Regions from separate parts of the Nonomuraea mesophila genome, predicted to be linked through region 1. Evidence: riboswitches for the same ligand, from Rfam matches in the RefSeq annotation. Region 1 holds a riboswitch; each other region holds the start of a gene.
The links. A riboswitch is a leader RNA that binds a small molecule or an ion and turns the genes downstream of it on or off. The one in region 1 is predicted to bind cyclic di-AMP.
Positions count from the first base shown of each region.

Region 1 (4,998 bases):
CCGTCGATCGACCCCATGGGCACCGCCGAGGACATCGTCGCCCGCTACCACCGCCTGTGGGACGAGATCACCCAGAGCGAGATCATCGAGGAGGTCGACTGGCACCGGGTGGAGCAGCGGATCAGACGGCTCAACCTGCTCGGCTTCGACGTGGCCGAGATGATGGTGCGGCGCAAGGTCGGCACCGGGCGGCTGATCGTCCGGCCGAAGGTCGTGGACGCCGGGCACCACCAGCGGCGCCTGCTCCGGCTGACCGGGCTCGACGTGGAGGAGAACCAGGCGCGGCGGTTGCTCAACGACCTCGACGGCTTCCGGGTCGCCAAGGGCCTGCGGCACGAGGACGAGGCCATCGTGGCGCACCGGTGGCTGGCGGAGGTGTTCCAGCCGACGGTCGAGGCGATCCCCGCCGAGCTGCGCGGGAAACTGGAGCCCGCGCAACTCTTCCACGAGATCCTCGACCACCGCTGGTACCTGTCGGAGGAGGCGGACGCCGACGTGGGGCTGGCCACCGCCGTGACGTCGTACGTGGACAACGTGCTCGTGCACAAGCCCGACGAGAAGGCGCTGCTCCCCGACGAGGACGCCGCACAGGCCGCCGAGGAGCCTCCGGCTGTCTCCGGCGGGCTGCGGGGCGCCGGCGAGGCGGCTCAGTAGGCGACGGTGATGCGGCTGCGCGGGTGGGCGTCCTGCTCCACCTCGTCGGCGATCGCGACGGCGAAGTCCTCGGCGCTGATGGCGCTGCGGCCCTGGTCGTCGGTCAGCAGCATGTCGCCGCCGACGCGGAAGGCGCCCGTACGCTCGCCCGGTCCGATCTCGGCGGCCGGCGAGACGAAGGTCCAGTCGAGGTCCGTGACCTCCCGGTAGAGGCGCAGCACGTCACGCGCGGCCAGCGACTCCTTCTTGTAGCCCTCCGGGAAGCCGGGCGTGTCGACCAGGTCGACGCCGGGCGAGACCTGGAGGCTGCCCGCGCCGCCCACGACGATGAGGCGGCGCACCTCGGCCGTGCGCGCGCCCTCGATGAGGGCGCGGTTGGCGGCGAGGAACGGCGGCCCCGGCTCGGTGCCGTCGCGCGGCGGCGCGATGGCGGAGATGACGGCGTCGTGGCCCTTGGCCAGGGTGGCGGTGTCGTGGACGTCGCCCTTGACGGGCCCGGTGCGGCTGAGGGCGGTCACCTCGTGCCCGCGGGCGGCCAGTTCCGCGGCGATGCGCTGACCGACCATGCCGGTCGCGCCGAAAAGGAGGATCTTCATGGCGTCACGATATCCATCGGATACTGGTTACTTCATCGTGCTATACGTACCTTGTGGATACCGGTGATGCCTTCGACCCGAACTGTCCGACGCGGGTGGTTCTCGACCGGATCGGCGACAAATGGTCGGCGCTGGTGCTGCTCTGCCTCGCCGAAGGACCCATGCGCTTCACCCGGCTGCGCTCGCGCATCGGCGGCGTCACGCCCAAGGTGCTGACGCAGACCTTGCGGACCATGGAGCACGACGGGCTCATCACACGCGAGGTGTTCGCGGAGGTGCCACCCCGGGTGGAGTACGCGCTGACCGACCTCGGCCGTTCCCTGCACGACCCGATCTCGGCGGTGGTCGCGTGGGCCGAGACGCACGTGGCTGAGATCCTCCGGCACAGGGAACGGTCCGCGTAGGCGGGCGGCCGGGGGGTCGTCAGGCGGTGGTCAGCTTGGTGATCTCCCGCGCGATCTCCGGCCACAGCGGTTCGGGCAGGTCGTGGCCCATGCCCGGATAGGTCACCAGCCGCGCGCCGGGGATGGCCGCCGCCGTGGCCCTCCCGCCCTCGACCGGGACGAGCGGGTCGGCCTCCCCGTGCAGCACCAGCGCCGGCATCGTCAGGCTCGCCAGCAGGTCGGTGCGGTCGCCCGAGGCCATGATCGCGGCGAGCTGCCGGCCCTTGCCCGCCGGGTCGAAGCAGCGGTCGAACGCGCGCCCGGCCTTCTCCACGATCCTCTCCCGGTCCATCGGGTAGCCGGGTGAGCCGATCACCGCGTACGTCTCCAGCGACTGCTCCATGACGGCCGCGCGGTCGGCGGCGGAACGGGCGGTCAGGGCGGCGAACGCGGCCTCCGTCGGCGGCGCGACCGTGGGCCCGGGCGTCGACATGATGGAGGTCAGGGTCAGCACGCGCGCCGGATGCCGGATGGCCAGGCTCTGGGCGATCATCCCGCCCATGGAGACGCCGACCACGTGCGCGGCCGGCCAGCCGAGGGCGTCCATGAGACCCGCGGTGTCGTCGGCCAGGTCGTCCAGCAGGTACGCCGAAGGCGCCCCCGTCGTGGGAGCGCCCTGGTCGTGGAAGTGGGTCGACAGGCCCGCGTCGCGGTTGTCGAACCGTACGACGTGGTGGCCCTGCTCCGCCAGGAGCTCGCAGAGCCCGTCGTCCCAGTGGATGAGCTGCGCGCCGAGCCCCATGATGAGGAGCAGGGGCCGGCCGTCGGGGGAACCGATGCTTTCGTAGGCGATCTCGATGCCGTTCGCGGCTGCGCGGAGGGTCACGGTGGCCAGAATGTCATTCTGCCGCCGGGTTCGTAAAGTCAGCCCCGCCGGGCGTAGGCGCCGGTCGAGAAGGGCACCGGCCGCCCCTTCTTGCCCAGGCCGTCACCCCACTTGGTGATGACGTAGTCGATCTTGATGTGTCCCTTGCCGCCGTTGCCGTCGATCATCAGCGAGTCGCGGTTGAAGGTGCCGCCGGTCAGGTCGGCGAACGTCTTGGCGTCGAGATCCAGCATGATGCCGCGGCTGGACGGCTCCCCCGGCCCCCGGTCGCCGACGAAGAAGGGCATCTTCTTGCCCTTGTAGATCACGTAGCCCTCGGTCAGCAGCGGCCAGCTGGGGCTGGCGGCCATGCCCTTCTGCATCGGCTTGCCGCTGGCCGGCAGGCCGGTGTCACCGGCCCGGCCCGAGCCGTCGTCCCAGAAGTACGACGCCGTGGTCGAGCCCTTGAACAGGGCTTTCTTCTCGGTGTCCGGATCGGCGTGCGCAGCGGTGCAGACGACGCTCATCGAGCTGACGGTGGAGGCGGTGAGCAGGGCAAGGGAACGCAGACCAAAACGGGAAGCCATGAAAATGAGAAGTCCTTCGCGAGGGGACGAGGGGGAGGCACGCCGGCAGAAAGGCACGGCGCAGCGGCACGCCCGAGCGACTACATCGGGCGAGGCAGGATGTTCAGGGAAGGAGGGCCGCTCAGACGGCGGCCGGCGCTACGCGCTTCAGGGGTACGACGCGGTGATACATGCGTTATGTCCTCTCCATCACGCCTACCGGGTTAGCTGACGGGTTCGGGCGTGGAGATGCCCTACCGGCAGATGGCCGGATTCACCCCAGTGAGGTGGGTCCCCGGTTCCCGATCGAGTCGGGATTCGGCGCCAGCCGGAGGCCCTCTCTTGGGTAAGGGCCAGGTCACCGGCTGGTAATGGCGGCAACTCTAGCAGCGAATCGGACATACGCAAACGATTCGCCATCAACCGGGCAAAGATCTACCTAGCCCGGGAATACGAAAGGGGGTACGGCATGCCGTACCCCCTCGGTTCCTCCAGCTCAGCCGCCGCTCTTGCGCCTGAACGACCTCTTACTGGCAGCCGGGCCGTGCGCCCCGTGAATCTTCGATGGGTCGACGCCCCTGCCACCAGCGCCGGAGGCCGCGTGCTGGTTGCGCTTGCGCTCCAGCGCTTCGCGGAACTTGCGCTTCATCTCGTCCTCGGGAGTTTCGCTGACTTCCGGCTCCGGTGATTCCGCCATGAGGACCTCCATGGTGTTGGGGACAACCACAGCTTCGCACGGCGTCGCTTTCGGCGCGAAACCGGCTCTCCCATCACCTGTCGCGCGTGAACGCCAGCAGCCGGAACACCGGGTCGGGCCCGTCGCGCCCCTGCCCGTGACCCACGAACGTGACCTCGCCGCCCTGCCGCAAGCCGTGCCGCGCCGCCTCGGTCACGACCAGTTCCGCCCCGTCGGCCGGACGCCCCCGCCCTCCGCCCCCGTGGGCGGCGCGCTTGTCGACCGTCGTGACGTACACCCCGCCTGGCCGCACCACGCGCGCGGCCTCGGCGATCACCGGGCGGGCGTCGTCGAGCAGGTGCAGCAGCCAGATCGTGATGACCGCGTCGACCGACCCGTCACGTACGGGCAGCAGCGAGCCGTCACCCCGTACCACGGGCACGCGCCCCGCGGCCAGCCCCGCCATGCCGGCGGAGGCGTCCACACCGAGCACCCGCAGCCCGCGCCGGGCCAGTTCCTTGCTCACCAGCCCGGTGCCGCACGCGACGTCGAGCAGCGTGCCCCCGGGCACCAGACCCCGCACGGCGGCCGCCGCGGCCTCCGCCCGCGGCAGCCCGCCACGGGTCTCGTCGTAATGCGCGGCTTCGAGATCGTAGTCGAGCACGACCGAAGGGTACGCCGCCGGGTAAAAGGTGACCATTCGGTTCCTGGTGTTGTGTTGGAGCGGCCCAGGAAATACACCCCGCATGTTGGTCGACGCCCCGGACGCCACGATGGACGTGCCGCGATGAACGTGCTCGGTCATGACCTGGCGATGGATCTGGGTGCCGCGAGCACCCGCGTCTACGTCAAGGGCAAGGGCATCGTGCTCGACGAGCCGTCCGCCGTCATGCTCGACAGCCGCACGGGCCGGGTCGTCGGGTACGGCGCCGAGGCCGCCCAGGGCGCCCGGGGAGAGACGCGCTGGCCGGTCAGCGGCGGCCTGCCGGTCGACGACGAACTCGCCCGGCATCTGATCAGGTACTTCCTGCGCAAGGTGCACGGCCATCCCTTCTCCAGGCCGCGGGTCGTGCTCGCCCTGCCGGACAACTCCACCCCGATCGAACGGGCCGCGCTGCGCGACATCGCGTTCGAGGCGGAGGCCAGGGGGATCCTGCTGATCCCCCACGCGCTGGCGGCGGCGCTCGGCGTCGGCCTGCCGGTCAAGGACTGCGCCGGGCGCATGGTGATCGACATCGGGCGCGACTCCACCAGGATC
Region 1 covers NZ_SMLD01000077.1:33,689-38,686, forward strand. Annotated here, with positions in the region: gene E1295_RS26325 (DUF4032 domain-containing protein) at 1-654, shown strand, start outside; gene E1295_RS26330 (NAD(P)-dependent oxidoreductase) at 648-1,250, opposite strand; gene E1295_RS26335 (winged helix-turn-helix transcriptional regulator) at 1,304-1,654, shown strand; gene E1295_RS26340 (alpha/beta fold hydrolase) at 1,674-2,519, opposite strand; gene E1295_RS26345 (hypothetical protein) at 2,558-3,085, opposite strand; cyclic di-AMP (ydaO/yuaA leader) riboswitch at 3,263-3,398, opposite strand; gene E1295_RS26350 (DUF5302 domain-containing protein) at 3,561-3,761, opposite strand; gene E1295_RS26355 (class I SAM-dependent methyltransferase) at 3,835-4,404, opposite strand; gene E1295_RS26360 (rod shape-determining protein) at 4,528-4,998, shown strand, end outside.

Region 2 (4,998 bases), on a different contig from region 1:
GGCGACGGCTCCGAGGTGCCGGCCATGGTGGCCGAGCACCGTCCCGACGTGGTGCTGATGGACATCCGCATGCCGGGCGTCGACGGGCTCACCGCCACCGAGGCGCTGCGCCGCACCTCCTCGCCGCCGGAGGTGGTGGTGCTGACCACGTTCCACGCCGACGCGCAGGTGCTGCGCGCGCTGCGGGCGGGGGCGGCCGGGTTCCTGCTGAAGGACATCGCGCCCGGTGACCTGGTGCAGGCGATCAGGAAGGTGGCCGCGGGCGAGCCGATCCTGTCGCCGGCGGTCACGCGGCAGCTCATCACGCACGTGTCCGACGGCGGCGCGGACCAGCGTACGGAGCGCGCGAGGAAGTTGCTCGACCGGCTCAGCGAGCGGGAGCGGGAGGTGGCGACGGCCGTCGGCCAGGGCAAGTCGAACGCCGACATCGCGGGCGAGCTGTTCATGAGCGTGCCCACGGTCAAGGCTCACGTGTCGCGCATCCTGACCAAGCTCGACCTCAACAACCGGGTGCAGATCGCGCTCCTGGTCTACGACGCGGGTTCGTAGCGGGGGCACCGCGCGGCCGGTGCCCCGATCGTGGCGTTCTCCGGTCGGCGGACCGCTGGAATTCCAGCTTTTCGCGCCGGGTGCCCGTGACCAGGCCGGCCGGCGCCCCCACCGGGCCTGTGGCGCGGCCGTTCCGTGCCAGGCCGGCGCGGGTCCCGCGCGTTGCGGCGGGGTCACGAGCGGACGGTACGACGCCGGGCCGCCACGGCCGGCCCCCTGGTGAGCACCCGTGCCGGCGCGGCCCGCCGCCCGTGACCAAGCGCTTGTCCACAGTGGAGTGGCCGTTACGGTCAGGTACGCGGCAGCCGTACCCTTGTCTGAAAGGGCATGTCACGAAGGGACAAGTGGGATGAGTTCAGCGGGTGAAGGCCTGTCTCGCCCGCTTCCCGAGCAGGTGCGGCTGAATGTCGTCGACTTGGCGTCTCAAGTTCTCGGCACGCTGCCCGCTGCCAGCATTCCGCCGCCGCTTCGTGGCATCGCCAAGTTCGACCCCCGCAAGCGGGCCAAGCTGGCCGGCGCGCCCATCGCGGCGCAGCTGGAGAACGACAAGAAGTTCCGCGAGCTGGTCGCCGAGTCGGTGACCGCGGGCTGGCCAGAGCTGGTCGCCTCGCTCGCCGAGGGCAACGTGCCGCCCGCCGCCGACCCCGTGCTCGTGGCCGCGGCCGCCTATCTCACGCGCCCGCCCGGCTGGGCGGAGATGATCGAGACCGCCCGCGCCGACCTGGAGCAGTCGCTGGCGGCCGCCGAGGGCTCCGAGCGCGAGGAGGTCGTCACCCGGCTGCGCGAGCAGCTCGCCGCGCAGAAGAGCGCGGCCAAGGAAGAGACCGACCGCCTGCGCGGGCAGGTCAAGGCCGCCCGCGCCGAGAACTCCGATCTGCGCCGCAGGCTCCACGACGCCCGCGAGCGGGCCAAGGCCGCGGTGCGGCGGGCCGAGGAGATGGAGCGGGCCGCAGAGGATGCGCGCACGGCCGCCTCGGCCGCGGGCAGCGCCGGCGAGTCCGAGCTGCGGCGGCTGCGCGAGCGGCTGACCGACGTGGAGAAGCAGCTCGAAGCCTCGCGCCGGGCCGCGCGTGAGGGCAGGAGCATCGAGGACTCTCGCATCAGGGTGCTGCTCGACGCGCTGCAGGACGCCTCCGCCGGGCTGCGCAGGGAGCTGGCCCTGCCCACCACGATCAGCCGGCCGGCCGACTCGGTCGCCGCGGTCACCGGAGAGCGGCCGGGCGTGCGCGTGCCCGCGCGTGCGCTCGCCGACGACGATCCGCAGCTCCTCGACCAGCTGCTCGCGCTGCCGCAGGTCCATCTGATCATCGACGGCTACAACGTCACCAAGACCGGCTACGGCACGCTCACCCTCGCCGACCAGCGCAACCGGCTGATGACCGGGCTGGGCGGGCTGGTGGCGCAGACCAGGGTCGAGGTGACCGCGGTGTTCGACGGGGCCGAGCTCAACGCCCCCGTGCAGGTCGTGGCGCCGCGCGGGGTGCGGGTGCTGTTCAGCGCGCCGGGGGAGATCGCCGACGACCTGATCCGCCAGCTCGTACGCGCCGAGCCGCCCGGCCGTGCCATCGCCGTCGTCTCGTCGGACCGGGAGGTGGCCGAGTCCGTCAGGCGGATGGGAGCCAGACCCGTTCCTTCTGGCTTGCTGCTGCGCCGCCTGGGCCGGGCTTAAGTTACGAATTGGTATGTTCGGGTGAGACCCCACCCGCCACTTCTGTACTATTTCGCCCCAGTAATGATCCCTGGGAGGCGACGCAGTGAGGTTTGGCCGGGTGCCGGTGGCCGTGGGTCTCGCGTTCGGGCTGGTGGTGTCCCCCATGGGCGCCGCGCTCGCTGATCCGAAGCCCACCATCGGGCAGGCCAAGGCCAAGCTCGACAAGCTCAACGACAAGGCCGACAAGGTCGTCGACCGTTACAACGCGGCGACCGAGCGCTACAAGAAGGCCAAGGGCTCCTACACCAAGCTGAATAAGAGCTACAAGCGCAAGCTCCGGACGGTCGCCGACCTGCGCGTCGAGATCGCCGACATGGCCGCCAGCGTCTACCGGGTCGGCGAGTACGCCACCTCCCTCCCCGGGCTGGTCGGCTCCGAGAACCCGCAGGGACGGCTGGCCGGGATGGCGCTGGCCGGGCAGATGGCCAAGGAGCGCTCGGAGAAGCTGGCCGCGTTCGACCGGGAGAACCGCGGGCTGAAGAAGCAACGCGACAAGGCGCAGGACGCGCTGCGCTCCGCCGACGAGGTGCGCGGCCAGGTCGAGAAGGAGCGCAAGGAGATCCTCGGCCTCATCGCCAAGCAGAAGAAGCTGCTGAAGAAGCTGGGCGCCTACCGGACCGGTGACCCGAACAGCACCGGCATCGAGTACACCGGATCCGCCTCCGGGAACGCCGCGGCGGTGCTGCGGTTCGCGTTCGCGCAGGTCGGCAAGCCGTACGTGTTCGGCGGGACCGGGCCAGGCGGCTACGACTGCTCGGGGCTCACCCAGGCCGCCTGGCGGGCGGCGGGCGTGTCGCTGCCGAGGACGACGTGGTCGCAGTGGTCGTGGGGCGCCAGCCGCAGGGTGTCGCTGAACGCCCTCCAGCCCGGGGACCTCATCTTCAGCGAGGGCCTGGGGCACGTCAGCATCTATGCGGGCAACGGCAAGATCGTCCATGCGCCGCAGACGGGCGACGTGGTCAAGGTGGTCAGCCTCTCCGCCTACGGCCGCAGCCTCGTGGGCGCCGTCCGCCCGTAACCCTCCTACGACGCGGCATCGTTGCCACCGTGAAGTCGCCCTGCGGGCGGCTCGCGGCCGTGTTCCGCCACGTTCCGCCATCAGCTGATCACCGCGGGTCTCGCGCGCAGGACGCGAAGAGTGTGACAAAAGCGACATATGACCCTTGACAGACGGGCGTGGCCAGAAGTGTGAGTAGGGTCACTTTTTGGTAACGGCGCCCCTGTTTCAGCAGGGGTTCCGGATTTTACTGACACCTTTTTGGATCTTTACCGGCTGACTGCGCTTTTGCCGATCCTTGACCGTACGACGTAGCTTCTGGCGTCGTCGCGGTGCACAAGCCATGGCGCCGCGGCCCCGCATCGGTCCCTCCCGATGTGAAGACAGATAAAGATCCGCTGGTCATCGCCGCGATATCCCCATGGCACACCTGTCTGACCGGGGCGATGGCCTGCCGAATCCGTGCAGCCAGGAGGCACGGAACCGGGGACCCAGCGATCCCAGTTCCCCAGGGATCAGGGGTGAATCGGCGCGCCCATCGCGCCGTAGGGCGACTTCCAGGCCCGAATCCGACAGCTAACCCGGTAGGCGTTCGTGGAAGACCCAAGGAGAAATCCTGTCTACCTCCCTGCATAACCCCCGTCTGTCCCGCCTTGCCCTGCGTGGCGCAGCGCTCACGATGACCGTGACGGCCGGAGGTCTGGTCCTCCATGCCCCGGCGGCCCTGGCGGCGACGACGAGCGACACGGCCGGCGTCTCCTCGGTGAGGGCGGCCACGGCCGCCACCACCGCGAAGTCGGCCAAGGCCGCTCGGAAGCGAGCAGCCAAGATCGCTCGGCAGAAGGTGAAGGCCGGCAAGGCCCTCGCCGTGGCCAAGAACCAGATCGGTGACCCGTACCGTTACGGCGCCACAGGACCTGGTTCGTTTGACTGCTCCGGCCTCGTCCAGTTCGCCTGGAAGAAGGCCGGGGTGAAGCTCCCGCGCGTGGCGAGCAGCCAGTTCGCCCGCATCAGGAACAAGGTCTCCTGGAAGAACCTCAAGCCAGGCGACCTCATGTTCTTCAACGGGCTCGGCCACGTGGGCATGTACGTCGGCAAGGGCAAAATGATCCATTCGCCGCGGACAGGCGAACGGGTGCGCATCGACAAGCTGGGCGGATGGCGCAAGTCGTCGTTCGTCGGCGCGGTCCGTCCCGGCCTGTGACGAAGCCCCGCCCGGGGCCTTGAGGATCCACTCAGGACCCTGGGCGGGCTCCCGTCCCCCACCGCTCGCCGTCACTGATCCCGGCATCGTCCGCCCGCACTGCTCGCGTCACCGTTCCCGGCACCGTTCTTCGCGCCGGCGTACGCGCCGGCCCCCGCTACGATCGGCAGCGTGTCCCCGCAGGTGAGCCGACGAGCCGCGCTGACCGCGGTCCTCCTCCTCGGCCTCGCCGCCGACGCTCCCGCTCCCGGACCGCCGGCCCTCCCCGCGCGGGACCGCGACCTGTGGCCGGACGGCCAGGCCGTCGCCCGCGGAGCACGTTCCCTCGTCACCGGCCACCACGCCGCGCCCGGCACGCTCGACGAGCTCGCCCGCCGCGCCGACTCGGCGGCGCTGCGGGTCACGGCCGTGCTCGGCCGCCCCGTACGGCCCGTGGTCATCGTCCCCGACACCGCGCAGGACGCCGCCAGGCTGGCCGGCTCCGGGCCTCTCGACGGGCTGGCGGCGGTGGCCGACGACGGCAGGGTGATCGTCGTC
Region 2 covers NZ_SMLD01000193.1:602-5,599, reverse strand. Annotated here, with positions in the region: gene E1295_RS41380 (response regulator) at 1-549, shown strand, start outside; gene E1295_RS41375 (NYN domain-containing protein) at 965-2,218, shown strand; gene E1295_RS41370 (C40 family peptidase) at 2,319-3,278, shown strand; cyclic di-AMP (ydaO/yuaA leader) riboswitch at 3,700-3,863, shown strand; gene E1295_RS41365 (C40 family peptidase) at 3,937-4,461, shown strand; gene E1295_RS41360 (hypothetical protein) at 4,633-4,998, shown strand, end outside.
Region 2: it holds a riboswitch for cyclic di-AMP, as region 1 does, so the genes downstream of both, E1295_RS41365 (C40 family peptidase) here and E1295_RS26345 (hypothetical protein) in region 1, are expected to answer to the same signal.

Region 3 (4,998 bases), on a different contig from region 1:
CGACGGCCTCCGCCCGGACCAACTTCACGACGCCAAAGATGAAGGCGCCGCCCACCACCACCGGGGGGATGAGCGCTGACAATACGTCTGTAAGGGCTTCCATTCGTCCTCGCCTCCACGGCTGACGGGGTTTCGGGGCGCAAAAAGCGCGCGGAGCGCCCCTTGGAGGAGCGCTGCGGCCCCTCATGGTGCGCAAGGCGACAACCGCCCGCACCCGACCATAGCGGCACACACATGCCCTGCGTGTCGCAGGGAGACCTACATCCGGCAACCCGGACGCCCCATAGCCTAATGCCAGTCTCTCCAGGCTCCTTACCGGATCATGCCAAAATTTTGCGAAAAGACATCCGTGCAGGTACGGATGCCTCAGCGAAGATCCTTAACCACGCGCGTTCCCGCGAGCCTGTCATGCGGGCCGCGTTCCAGCGGCTTGTCGATCAGGATGAGCATACCGACACCGAACAGCAGCATTCCCGCCACCAGATTGACCACCGGAATGCCCATGAGCATGACCGGACCGGGATAGACCAGCGAACGTTTCAGCAGAGCACGGGCCCCCACACCCGGTGGCGCCAGGCGGATGCGCATGATCGCCTGGCCGAACGTACGCCCGTGCCGCCAATGCGCCCACCAGTCGTAACCCGTATAACCCAGCCCCGCGACCGCCCACGCGAACACTCCGGGCAGCCGGCCGCCGAACGCGTCCATCATGCCGACAGTCCGGAAGACCGCCCATAGCGCAATGAACAGAATGTAATAAACGATGCCGAAGAGGAGTGCTTCAATGAGCCGGGCGGCCAGCCGTTCCCACCATTCCGCGGGCACCGCGTCCGCCCACGGCGACGTTCCGGCCATAACCCTCACCTCGCGTCTTCGACGCCTCAGGAGCCCTGCATTCCGCACCTACCCTCACATACAAAACAGAGGCCGACGGGAAGCCGGCCCCTGTTTCGCGGTTCGCGCGATTACTTGATCTTGACCACCACGGTGTTCGCGAGCTTGTCCGCGAACGTCTGCTGCAGCGGCTTGTCCCAGAGCATCGAGGCGCCGTTCAGGCCGCAGACGATGCCCGCCAGCATGGTGCCGAACGGCAGGAAGTAGAGGATGTAGGCGCCCCAGGTCACGCCGGCCCGCTTGATGGCGGCGTCGCCCGGCAGGCCGCCAGGAGGCATCATCTGCCCCACCGGGACGACCTTGATCCCCATGATCATCTTGCCGATCGTCTGGCCCTTCATCTTGTGCATGAGGAAGTCGTAGCCGACGTAGACGCCGGTCAGGACGATCGCGAGCACGATGCCGAGCGTGAAGGAGCTGAACAGCCCCGAGGTGGAGCCGCTGGTCGAGTCGTAGCTGACCAGGAAGAGCGTCGTGAGCAGGAGAGACAGCACGACCATCACGATGCCGAACAGGACACCGTCGATGATCCGCGCCACCAGCCGCTGCCACCATTCCGCCAGCGGGGCGGGGGCTCCCGGCGGCTGCACGCCGACCGGGCCGTAGCCCGGCTGGCCGTAGGGGGGCTGGCCGTAACCGGCCTGCTGCGGCTGCCCGTAGCCCTGGCCGTACTGGTTCTGGTCGAAGCCCTGCTGACCGTAACCCTGCTGGCCGTACTGCTGCTGGCCGTAGCCGGGCTGGGGCTGCTGGCCGTAGCCCTGCTGGTCATAACCTTGCTGGCCCGGCTGCTGCTGACCGTAACCCTGCTGGCCGTACTGCTGCTGGCCGTAGCCGGGCTGCGACTGCGGCTGCTGGCCGTACTGGGGCTGCTGGCCGTAGCCCTGCTGGTCGTAACCCTGCTGGCCGGACTGCGGCTGCTGACCGTAGCCCTGCTGGTCATAGCCCTGCTGGCCGGACTGCGGCTGCTGACCGTAGCCCTGCTGGTCATAGCCCTGCTGGCCCGAATGAGACTGCTGACCGTAGCCCTGCTGCTCGTAACCCTGCTGGCCCGACTGCGGCTGCTGGCCGTACTGCTGGCCGTACTGGTTCTGGTCGTAGCCCTGCTGGCCCGACTGGGGCTGCTGGCCGTACTGGGGCTGCTGGCCGTACTGGGGCTGCTGGCCGTAGCCCTGCTGGTCGTAACCCTGCTGGCCCGGCTGCTGCTGGCCGTAGCCCTGCTGGCCGTACTGCTGCTGGCCGTAGTCGGGCTGGGACTGTGGCTGCTGACCGTACTGGGGCTGCTGGCCGTAGCCCTGCTGGCCGTACTGCTGCTGGCCGTAGTCGGGCTGGGACTGCGGCTGCTGACCGTATTGGGGTTGCTGGCCGTAGCCCTGCTGCTGACCATATTGGGGTTGCTGGCCGTAGCCCTGCTGCTGGCCGTAAGGGGGCTGCTGCCCGAAGGCGTCGTCCGCGCGGTAGCCGACCACGGTGACGTCGGGGTCGGGCTCGCTGGGGTGGCGGCCCGGGTTCTGCTGGCCGTAGTGGGGAGGCGCAGAGTTCTCGCCGGATTCGTCCTGTGGGTACGGCGGCTGTCCGGTGCTCACCGTGTCACCTCGCTTCGAGTGCGCGCGTGGCACATGTCAGGACACATGCCTGTGCTGCCCAACGTATCGACATAGGTATCAACAATCACCTTTCCGTGTGGTCAAGGTCCGCGTCACCCGACGTCAGGTGGAGCAGCATGCGGGTGTTGCCCAGGGTGTTCGGCTTGACGTGTTCCAGGTCGAGGAACTCCGCTACACCCTCGTCATACGAGGCCAGCAGCTCGGCGTAGACCTCGGGGGAGACGGGTGTGCCCTGGATGCGGCGGAAACCGTGCCTCGCGAAGAAGTCGACCTCAAAAGTAAGACAGAATACACGCTGCAGTCCCAGGTCTTTGGCCTGCTGGATTAGCGCCGAGACGATCCGATCGCCCACCCCCATGCCTCGGCATTCGGGATCGACGGCCACCGTACGGACCTCCGCGAGGTCCTCCCAGAGCACGTGGAGCGCCCCGCAGCCGACGACCTGACCGCCACGCTCGGCCACCCAGAACTCCTGTACGTCTTCGTACAGCGTCACCGTGGCCTTCTTCAGGAGCCGCGGGCCCGCGCCCGCGTAGGTGTCGACCAGGCGCCTGACCCCCCGCACGTCCGGCGTGCGAGCACGCCGGACCACCACCGCGGTCTCCGGCACACTCAGTTCCGCCACCTGCTCCATGGCTCTCCAGAGTACAGATGTCATTACGGCTCGGACCTAACTCGCATGTCTCCGCCCATCCTGTTACAACTCGTGGCCGAGTGAGTACGACGTCGCTCCCGGCCTTCGTTCGGGAGGAAGCACCACATACGGCCCCACCGGCACGACTGCCACCGAGATCCCCTTGTGACACTTCGGTTGCGAAACCTCTACAGAGTTGGCAGTTCTGGTTGAGCAGGAACCCGGAGTGCATTAGTGTCCAGCGACGATGATCCCCGCGTGTCGCGCGCGGGGAGGCACGCTCAATTCCCCTTCAGGGAAGCCGGGGAACCGCCGGTGGCGACCGCCATCACGGGGTGAATCCGAGTTTTTCGGTAGGGCTGCTCCGGCCCGAACCCGTCAGCTAACCCGGTAGGCGTCTACGAGAGGAGCATGGTTGGTGAAGCGCACGCTCGACCGTGGGAGGAAGTCGCCGGGCAGGCATGCCGGTTCTCCGCAACGCCCCCGGTTGCGCCACCGCCTCGGTGTGGCAAGTCTCACAATCGCCGCGCTGCTGCTTTCGGTTCCCACCGGCCCCGCCCTCGCCGACCCCAAGCCCTCGCTCAAGGACCTCGCCTCACGGGTCGAGAAGATGCACACCGAGATCGAGACGCTGACCGAGCGGTACAACGGCCAGCGGGAGAAGCTGAAGACGGCCAAGAAGGCCGCCGAGGCCGCACGTAAGACGCTGGCGGCCAGCGAGGCGGACCTGACGGCCAAGCGCGCCAAGGCCGCCCTGCTGGCCCAGAACGCCTACATGACGGGCGGGCTGAGCCGGGCGCTGGCGTTCACCTCCTCCGAGAACCCCGACAGCTTCCTCGACGGCGCCGCGACCACGTTCGCCATCGAGCAGCGGCAGGGCGAGGAGCTCAACCAGCTCACCAAGGCCATGAAGGCGGCCGAGCGCGCCAGGGCGGGCGCCAAGTCGCGCATCGCCGAGGTCGAGAAGATCGTCAAGGATCTCGACGGCAAGCGTGACAAGATCAGCAAGCTGGTAGCCAAGGTCGAGAGCAACCTGTTCAGGCGGGCGCTGGGCGAGGCCGGCCGTCCCGGCACGCGCGCCACCCGCGTCAACCTGCCGATCGCGGGCAGCGGCAAGGCCGCGCAGGCGGCACGGTGGGCGCTCACGCAGCAGCTCAAGCCGTACGTCTGGGGCGCCGAGGGTCCCGGCTCCTACGACTGCTCCGGCCTGGTGATGGCGGCCTACCAGCGGGTGGGCATCTCCCTGCCGCACTACACCGGCGACCAGTGGACGGCGGGCCGGCACATCTCACGCGACGAGATGCGCCCTGGTGATCTGGTGTTCTTCTACGGCGACCTGCATCACGTGGGCATCTATCTGGGCGGCGGCATGATGGTGCACGCCCCTCGGACGGGCGACGTGGTGCGGATCGCGTCGATCGCACGGCGGCCGTTCGCGGGTGCGGTGCGCATCGCCGACTGAGCGGCGACGGGCACCCGCTAGATGAGCTGCCGGCGTGCCGCCCACGCCACGGCCTCGATCGCGGTGGCGACGCCGATGCGGTCGCAGATGCCGCGCAGCCTCCGGCGTACGGTGCGGCCGCTGATGTCCAGTCGTCTCCCTACTCGGTCGACCGTGACTCCTCTGGCGAGTTCCGCCAGTAATGCCAGATCCGCATGGCTCAGCTCAACGTCTTCAGTGAGCACTTCCATCGGGAGCCCTCCCCCCCAACAGCAGGCCTGGACCCCTCTTAGCCAGGCCACAGCCGCTCCTCGCAGAAGGTAAACGCATCATGGAAAGGTCGTCAAGCACGACAATCGCCGCCCTTGACCAGCGCTGTTGACATGATTCGCCATAGGTGGCCGGGTCGCGCGGGCCGCCGCTTG
Region 3 covers NZ_SMLD01000086.1:8,183-13,180, forward strand. Annotated here, with positions in the region: gene E1295_RS28015 (RDD family protein) at 367-855, opposite strand; gene E1295_RS50265 (RDD family protein) at 966-2,477, opposite strand; gene E1295_RS28025 (amino-acid N-acetyltransferase) at 2,563-3,132, opposite strand; cyclic di-AMP (ydaO/yuaA leader) riboswitch at 3,401-3,544, shown strand; gene E1295_RS51965 (C40 family peptidase) at 3,638-4,594, shown strand; gene E1295_RS28035 (helix-turn-helix domain-containing protein) at 4,612-4,824, opposite strand.
Region 3: it holds a riboswitch for cyclic di-AMP, as region 1 does, so the genes downstream of both, E1295_RS51965 (C40 family peptidase) here and E1295_RS26345 (hypothetical protein) in region 1, are expected to answer to the same signal.

Region 4 (4,998 bases), on a different contig from region 1:
TCTTCTTCTTGCGTGCCCGGCCTTTGCGTGCTCGCCTGGCCATCAGTACGCCTCCCAGGTGATCGATGTCCTTTCAACGTCTCTCTCCCCCATGGAACGGCGCAAGCGATCCGTAGCGACCTAACATTCCCCAACAGCGCCGTGTCATAATTTGGTGGAATCTGTTGGAAGGAGCGGGCGTGCTCGCACAGCAGCGTCAGCAGACGATCCTCGAACGTGTGCGCAGCAACGGCGGTGTCCGGGTCGCCGACCTCGTACGCGAACTGGGCGTCTCCGACATGACCATCCGCCGTGACCTTGAGGTGCTGGCCGAACGCGGCCTGCTGGAGAAGGTACACGGCGGGGCGACCGCCCTCGGTCCTGGATCGACCGAGGAGCCGGGCTTCACCGCGAAGTCCGCCCGTCAGCAGCAGGAGAAGGAGGCCATCGCGCGGCACGCGGCCAGGCTGGTCCGCCCCGGCACCGCCGTGGCGCTGTCGGCGGGCACCACGATCTGGGCGCTGGCCCACCACCTCATCGGCGTCCCCGAGCTGACCGTGATCACCAACTCGATCCCCGTCGCCGAGGTCTTCCACCGCAACCCGCGCGCCGACCGCACCGTCGTGCTGACGGGAGGCGTACGTACGCCGTCCGACGCGCTGGTCGGCCCGGTTGCCGTGGCCGCGATCCGCCGCCTGCACGTGGACACGCTCTTCCTCGGCGTGCACGGGATGAGCGTGCGGGCCGGGTTCACCACGCCGAACCTGCTGGAGTCGGAGACCGACAGGGAGCTCGTGGCGGCCGCGCACCGGCTGGTCGTCCCGGCCGACCACACCAAGTGGAACACCGTGGGCATCAGCACCATCGCCGAACTGAGCGAGGCGGACGTGGTCATCACCGACGCGGGGTTGCCCGAGGACGCCCGTACCCAGCTGGCCGAGCGGGCCGGAGAACTGATCATCGCGGAGGGCACGCATTGAAGCGCACCATCACCCACCTGGCCGACGGCCGGGAGCTGGTCTACTTCGACCAGCGCGACGACGCCGATCGCAGCGCGATCGACCGTCGGCCGCTGGAGCCCCGGCCGGTGGCCTCCGAGCTGCGCTACGACCCGCTGACCGAGGAGTGGATCGCGATGGCCGGGCACCGGCAGACGCGGACGTTCCTGCCGACGGGCACGTCCGCCGAGTGCCCGTTGTGCCCGTCGTCGGACGCGCGGTCGACGGAGATCCCGGCCTACGACTATGACGTGGTGGTGTTCGAGAACCGCTTCCCATCCTTCTCCACAAATTTCGGGACTTATGACGATGTTGGCGGGTTGAGCGAGGTTCGTCCGGGGGTGGGGCGCTGCGAGGTGGTGTGCTTCACCTCCGACCACTCGTCCTCCTTCTCCAAGCTCTCCGACGCACAGGTACGGCTCGTCATGGAGGCCTGGGCCGACCGTACGGCCGAGTTGTCCGCGATCGAGGGCGTGGAGCAGGTGTTCTGCTTCGAGAACCGGGGTGAGGAGATCGGTATCACGCTGGCGCACCCGCACGGCCAGATCTACGCCTACCCGTACGTCACGCCCAGGACGAAGCTCCAGCTCGGTGCGGCGGCCCGCCATCAGGGCCCGGGCAACCTGTTCGCCGACGTGCTGGCCGCCGAGCGGGCCGCCGGGACGCGGGTGGTGGCCGGTAACGAGCTGTGGACGGCGTTCGTGCCGGCGGCCGCGCGCTGGCCGTTCGAGGTGCACGTCTATCCGCACCGGCAGGTGCCCGACCTGGCGGCGCTCACGGAGGAGGAACGTGCGGCGTTCGCCCCGCTCTACACCTCGGTGCTGCGGGCCTTCGACGGGTTGTTCGGCGGCGTGATGCCGTACATCTCGGCCTGGCACCAGGCTCCGGTGCGGCGGGACCGCGAGCTCGCGTACCTGCATCTGGAGCTTTTCAGCATCCGGCGGGCGCCGAACAAGCTCAAGTATCTGGCGGGCTCGGAGTCCGCGATGGGCGCGTTCGTCAACGACGTGATGCCGGAGGAGGCGGCCTGTATGCTCCGGTCACGGATCGATCAAGAATAGATTTCTACTTAAGGTCGCATGACTCGTGATCTACCACTAATATCCCGTTATGCACCGGCCGTAACAGCCGTTGCACCGCCTAATCCTGGGCGAGTTGCCCAGGAGCCGGGGACCCATCGCACCTGGGGTGAATCCACTTCGGTGGTAGGGAAACGCAGCTCCCTTACCCGAACCCGTCAGCTAACCCGGCCGGCAGAGGGAGAGGAACACCTACGTGGCGGCTTCGTCCCCCGCGAGTCTTGCCATCGGTCTCATCGCCGCCGCCGCCGTCGCCGTCTCGGCGGCCCCGGCGTCCGCAACGGCCAAGCCCAAGGAGTCGGAGCTACGGGCCCAGCTCAAGCAGCTCAACAACAAGGTCGACAAGCTGATCGAGGCGTACAACCTCAAGCGGGTCGAGCTGGCCAAGGCACAGAAGTCGGCCAAGGCGGCCAAGGCCCGGCTGGCCACCGCCGAGGAGGCGCTCACGACGGCCGAGAAGCGGGTCGCCGAGATCGCCCGGCTGCGCTACCAGAATGGCAACTCCGGCGTTCCCGCGTTCATGCTGCCCGAGAACAGCGGCGGCGCGGCCGTGCTCAACCAGGTCACCGCCGAGCAGCAGGCGTTCGTGCAGGGCGTGGCCAAGGCACGCGACCAGAAGAAGAAGGCCGCCCTGGAGGCCGCCGAGCTCGCCGGCAAGATCCGCAAGGACGCCGCCGAGGTGGCCGGCCGGCGCGAGAAGGCCGAGGACGTCATCGACGACATCGAGAAGAAGCTGCAGGACCTGGTGCCGTTCGGCACGAACCGCAGGTCGGACGGCGGCTGGGCGCCCGAACTGCCGTCCGGCTCCGACAACATCACCCCGCGCACGCGGTTGATGAAGGAGCAGATCGGCAAGAACTTCGCGCTGCCCTTCACCGTCGGCTGCTTCCGCGGCGGCTCAAGCGGCGAACACCCGCTGGGCCGGGCCTGCGACTTCATGATGAGCACGGGCGGCTCGATGCCCTCCGCCGCCAACGCCGCCCTGGGCGACCGCATCGCGGAATGGGCCATCAAGAACAAGAGCAAGCTGGGCGTCAAGTACGTCATCTGGAAGCAGCGCATCAACCACGGATCGGGCTGGAGCACGATGTCCGACCGTGGCAGCATCACGGAGAACCACTACGACCACGTGCACATCTCCATGAACTGACAAGGGAGAACCCTGTGCTCCCGCTGCTTCGCCTGCGCCGTCGTAGCAAGAAGCCGGCTGCTCGGGCTTGCGCCGGGAACCGTCGGTCGGTGGGCGACGATCTGCGGCGGTCGACCAGCCCGCTATGGCAACGCTGCGGGCCAGGCGCGTAACCGGACCTGACACTGTGCCGACACGCAGATCCGCCTCCTACCCGGGAGACGGCATCTGTTGAGGCGCGTAGTTCCGCAGTTCTGGCGTCGCCCAGGCGATCCCCGCCACGGTCACGGTCGTGAGCAGCCCGCCGGCGCAGATCACCATCCGCGGATCGAGAATCGATGCGGCGGCCCCGTGCAGCAGGTTCGCGATGTGCGGGCCTCCGAAGAGGACGACGGTGAGCAAGCCCTGGATCCTGCCGCGTATGGCGTCGTGGGTGTGTGCTTGGGTGATGGCATTGCGAAACGTGCTCAGCACGAAGTTGACCGCACCGCCGAGGACGAGCGCCGTCAGCGCGATCCACAGATGCGCAGCCGATCCGAACGCCACCACGGTGATCCCCCACGCCGCCGCGGCCGCCGCCATGAGCGCACCGTGACGCCGGGCGCGGGTGAACGTGCCGGACCACAAGGCCGCCGTGACGACTCCTGCTGGATAGGCGGCGTACAGCAGGCCGAGTTCCAGGCCACCTGCCGCGGGTCCGCCGTAGCTGTGCTGGGCGAGCTCCGGGAACAGGGCTGTCGGCATCCCGAAGACCATCGCCGCGAGGTCCACCGCCAGTACGGCCACCAGCAGCCGGCTGGCCGCCAAGTACCGGAAACTGGCCAGCACTTGGCCGATCACGGGCCGGCGCCCGCGGCTGCGGGCATCCGGATCGGCCGATGGACTGCCCGGGTGCGGTGGCAGCGGTGGCAGCTTGACGACGGCCCACACGATGGCCAGCAGCGCGACGGCGTCGAACAGGTACAGCGTGTCGAGCCCGACGAGCGGTATCAACACACCTGCCAGGACAGGGCCCAGGATCGACCCGGCGTAACGGGTCAAGGAGCTGAGGCCGTTGGCCGCCGGCAGCAGCTCGATCGGGACAAGGCGGGGCACCGTGGCACCCATCGTGGTCATGATCGCCGCAAAGGCCAGCCCTTGGCAGGCGACCAGCGTCATCAGGATGGCAACGGAGCGTCCGCCCAGTGCGGCGTGGATCCACAAGGCTGCGTACGTCAACGCCAGACCGCTGTGCGCCGCGAGCAACACCTTTCGCCGGTCCACGACGTCGGCGAGGGCCCCGACCCAAAGCGCCGCCCCGACCAGCGCCACGAACGACACCGCGCCCGCTACGCCCACGGCCGCCGAAGAGCCGGTCACCGTGAACAGTTGGGCCGGTACCGCGATCACGCTGAACGAACCGCCCACCGCGCAGACAGCCGATGCCACCCACAGCCGCCGGTAGGCCGCGATGGCCAGGGGACGGCGATCCATCGTGTGGACGCCGAATGATCGTGCCGTGCTCACCGCCCGTTGCCCCCGGCTTCGGGTGCGGCCGGTGTCTGGAGATTCACCACGTCGGCGACGACGCCGGCGATGTTGTCGGGCGCGCCGGCGGCGTACGCCAGCGCGATCAGGCCGTCCAGCGCCTGCTGAGGGCCGGCCGCCCCGGTCAGAACCTCGCGTACCTGCTCGTCCGGAACGACGGTGGACAGCCCATCGGAACACAGCAGATACCGATCACCGGCCACGGCCCTGTGCAGCGACAGTTCCGGCTGGGCTCCGCGCGTGCCGGTCAGCGCTCGTGTGAGCAGCGAGCGTTGCGGATGCGAGG
Region 4 covers NZ_SMLD01000048.1:13,136-18,133, forward strand. Annotated here, with positions in the region: gene E1295_RS52485 (50S ribosomal protein bL37) at 1-43, opposite strand, end outside; gene E1295_RS19615 (DeoR/GlpR family DNA-binding transcription regulator) at 180-959, shown strand; gene galT (galactose-1-phosphate uridylyltransferase) at 956-2,038, shown strand; cyclic di-AMP (ydaO/yuaA leader) riboswitch at 2,105-2,247, shown strand; gene E1295_RS19625 (coiled-coil domain-containing protein) at 2,253-3,206, shown strand; gene E1295_RS19630 (MFS transporter) at 3,396-4,658, opposite strand; gene E1295_RS19635 (MerR family transcriptional regulator) at 4,688-4,998, opposite strand, start outside.
Region 4: it holds a riboswitch for cyclic di-AMP, as region 1 does, so the genes downstream of both, E1295_RS19625 (coiled-coil domain-containing protein) here and E1295_RS26345 (hypothetical protein) in region 1, are expected to answer to the same signal.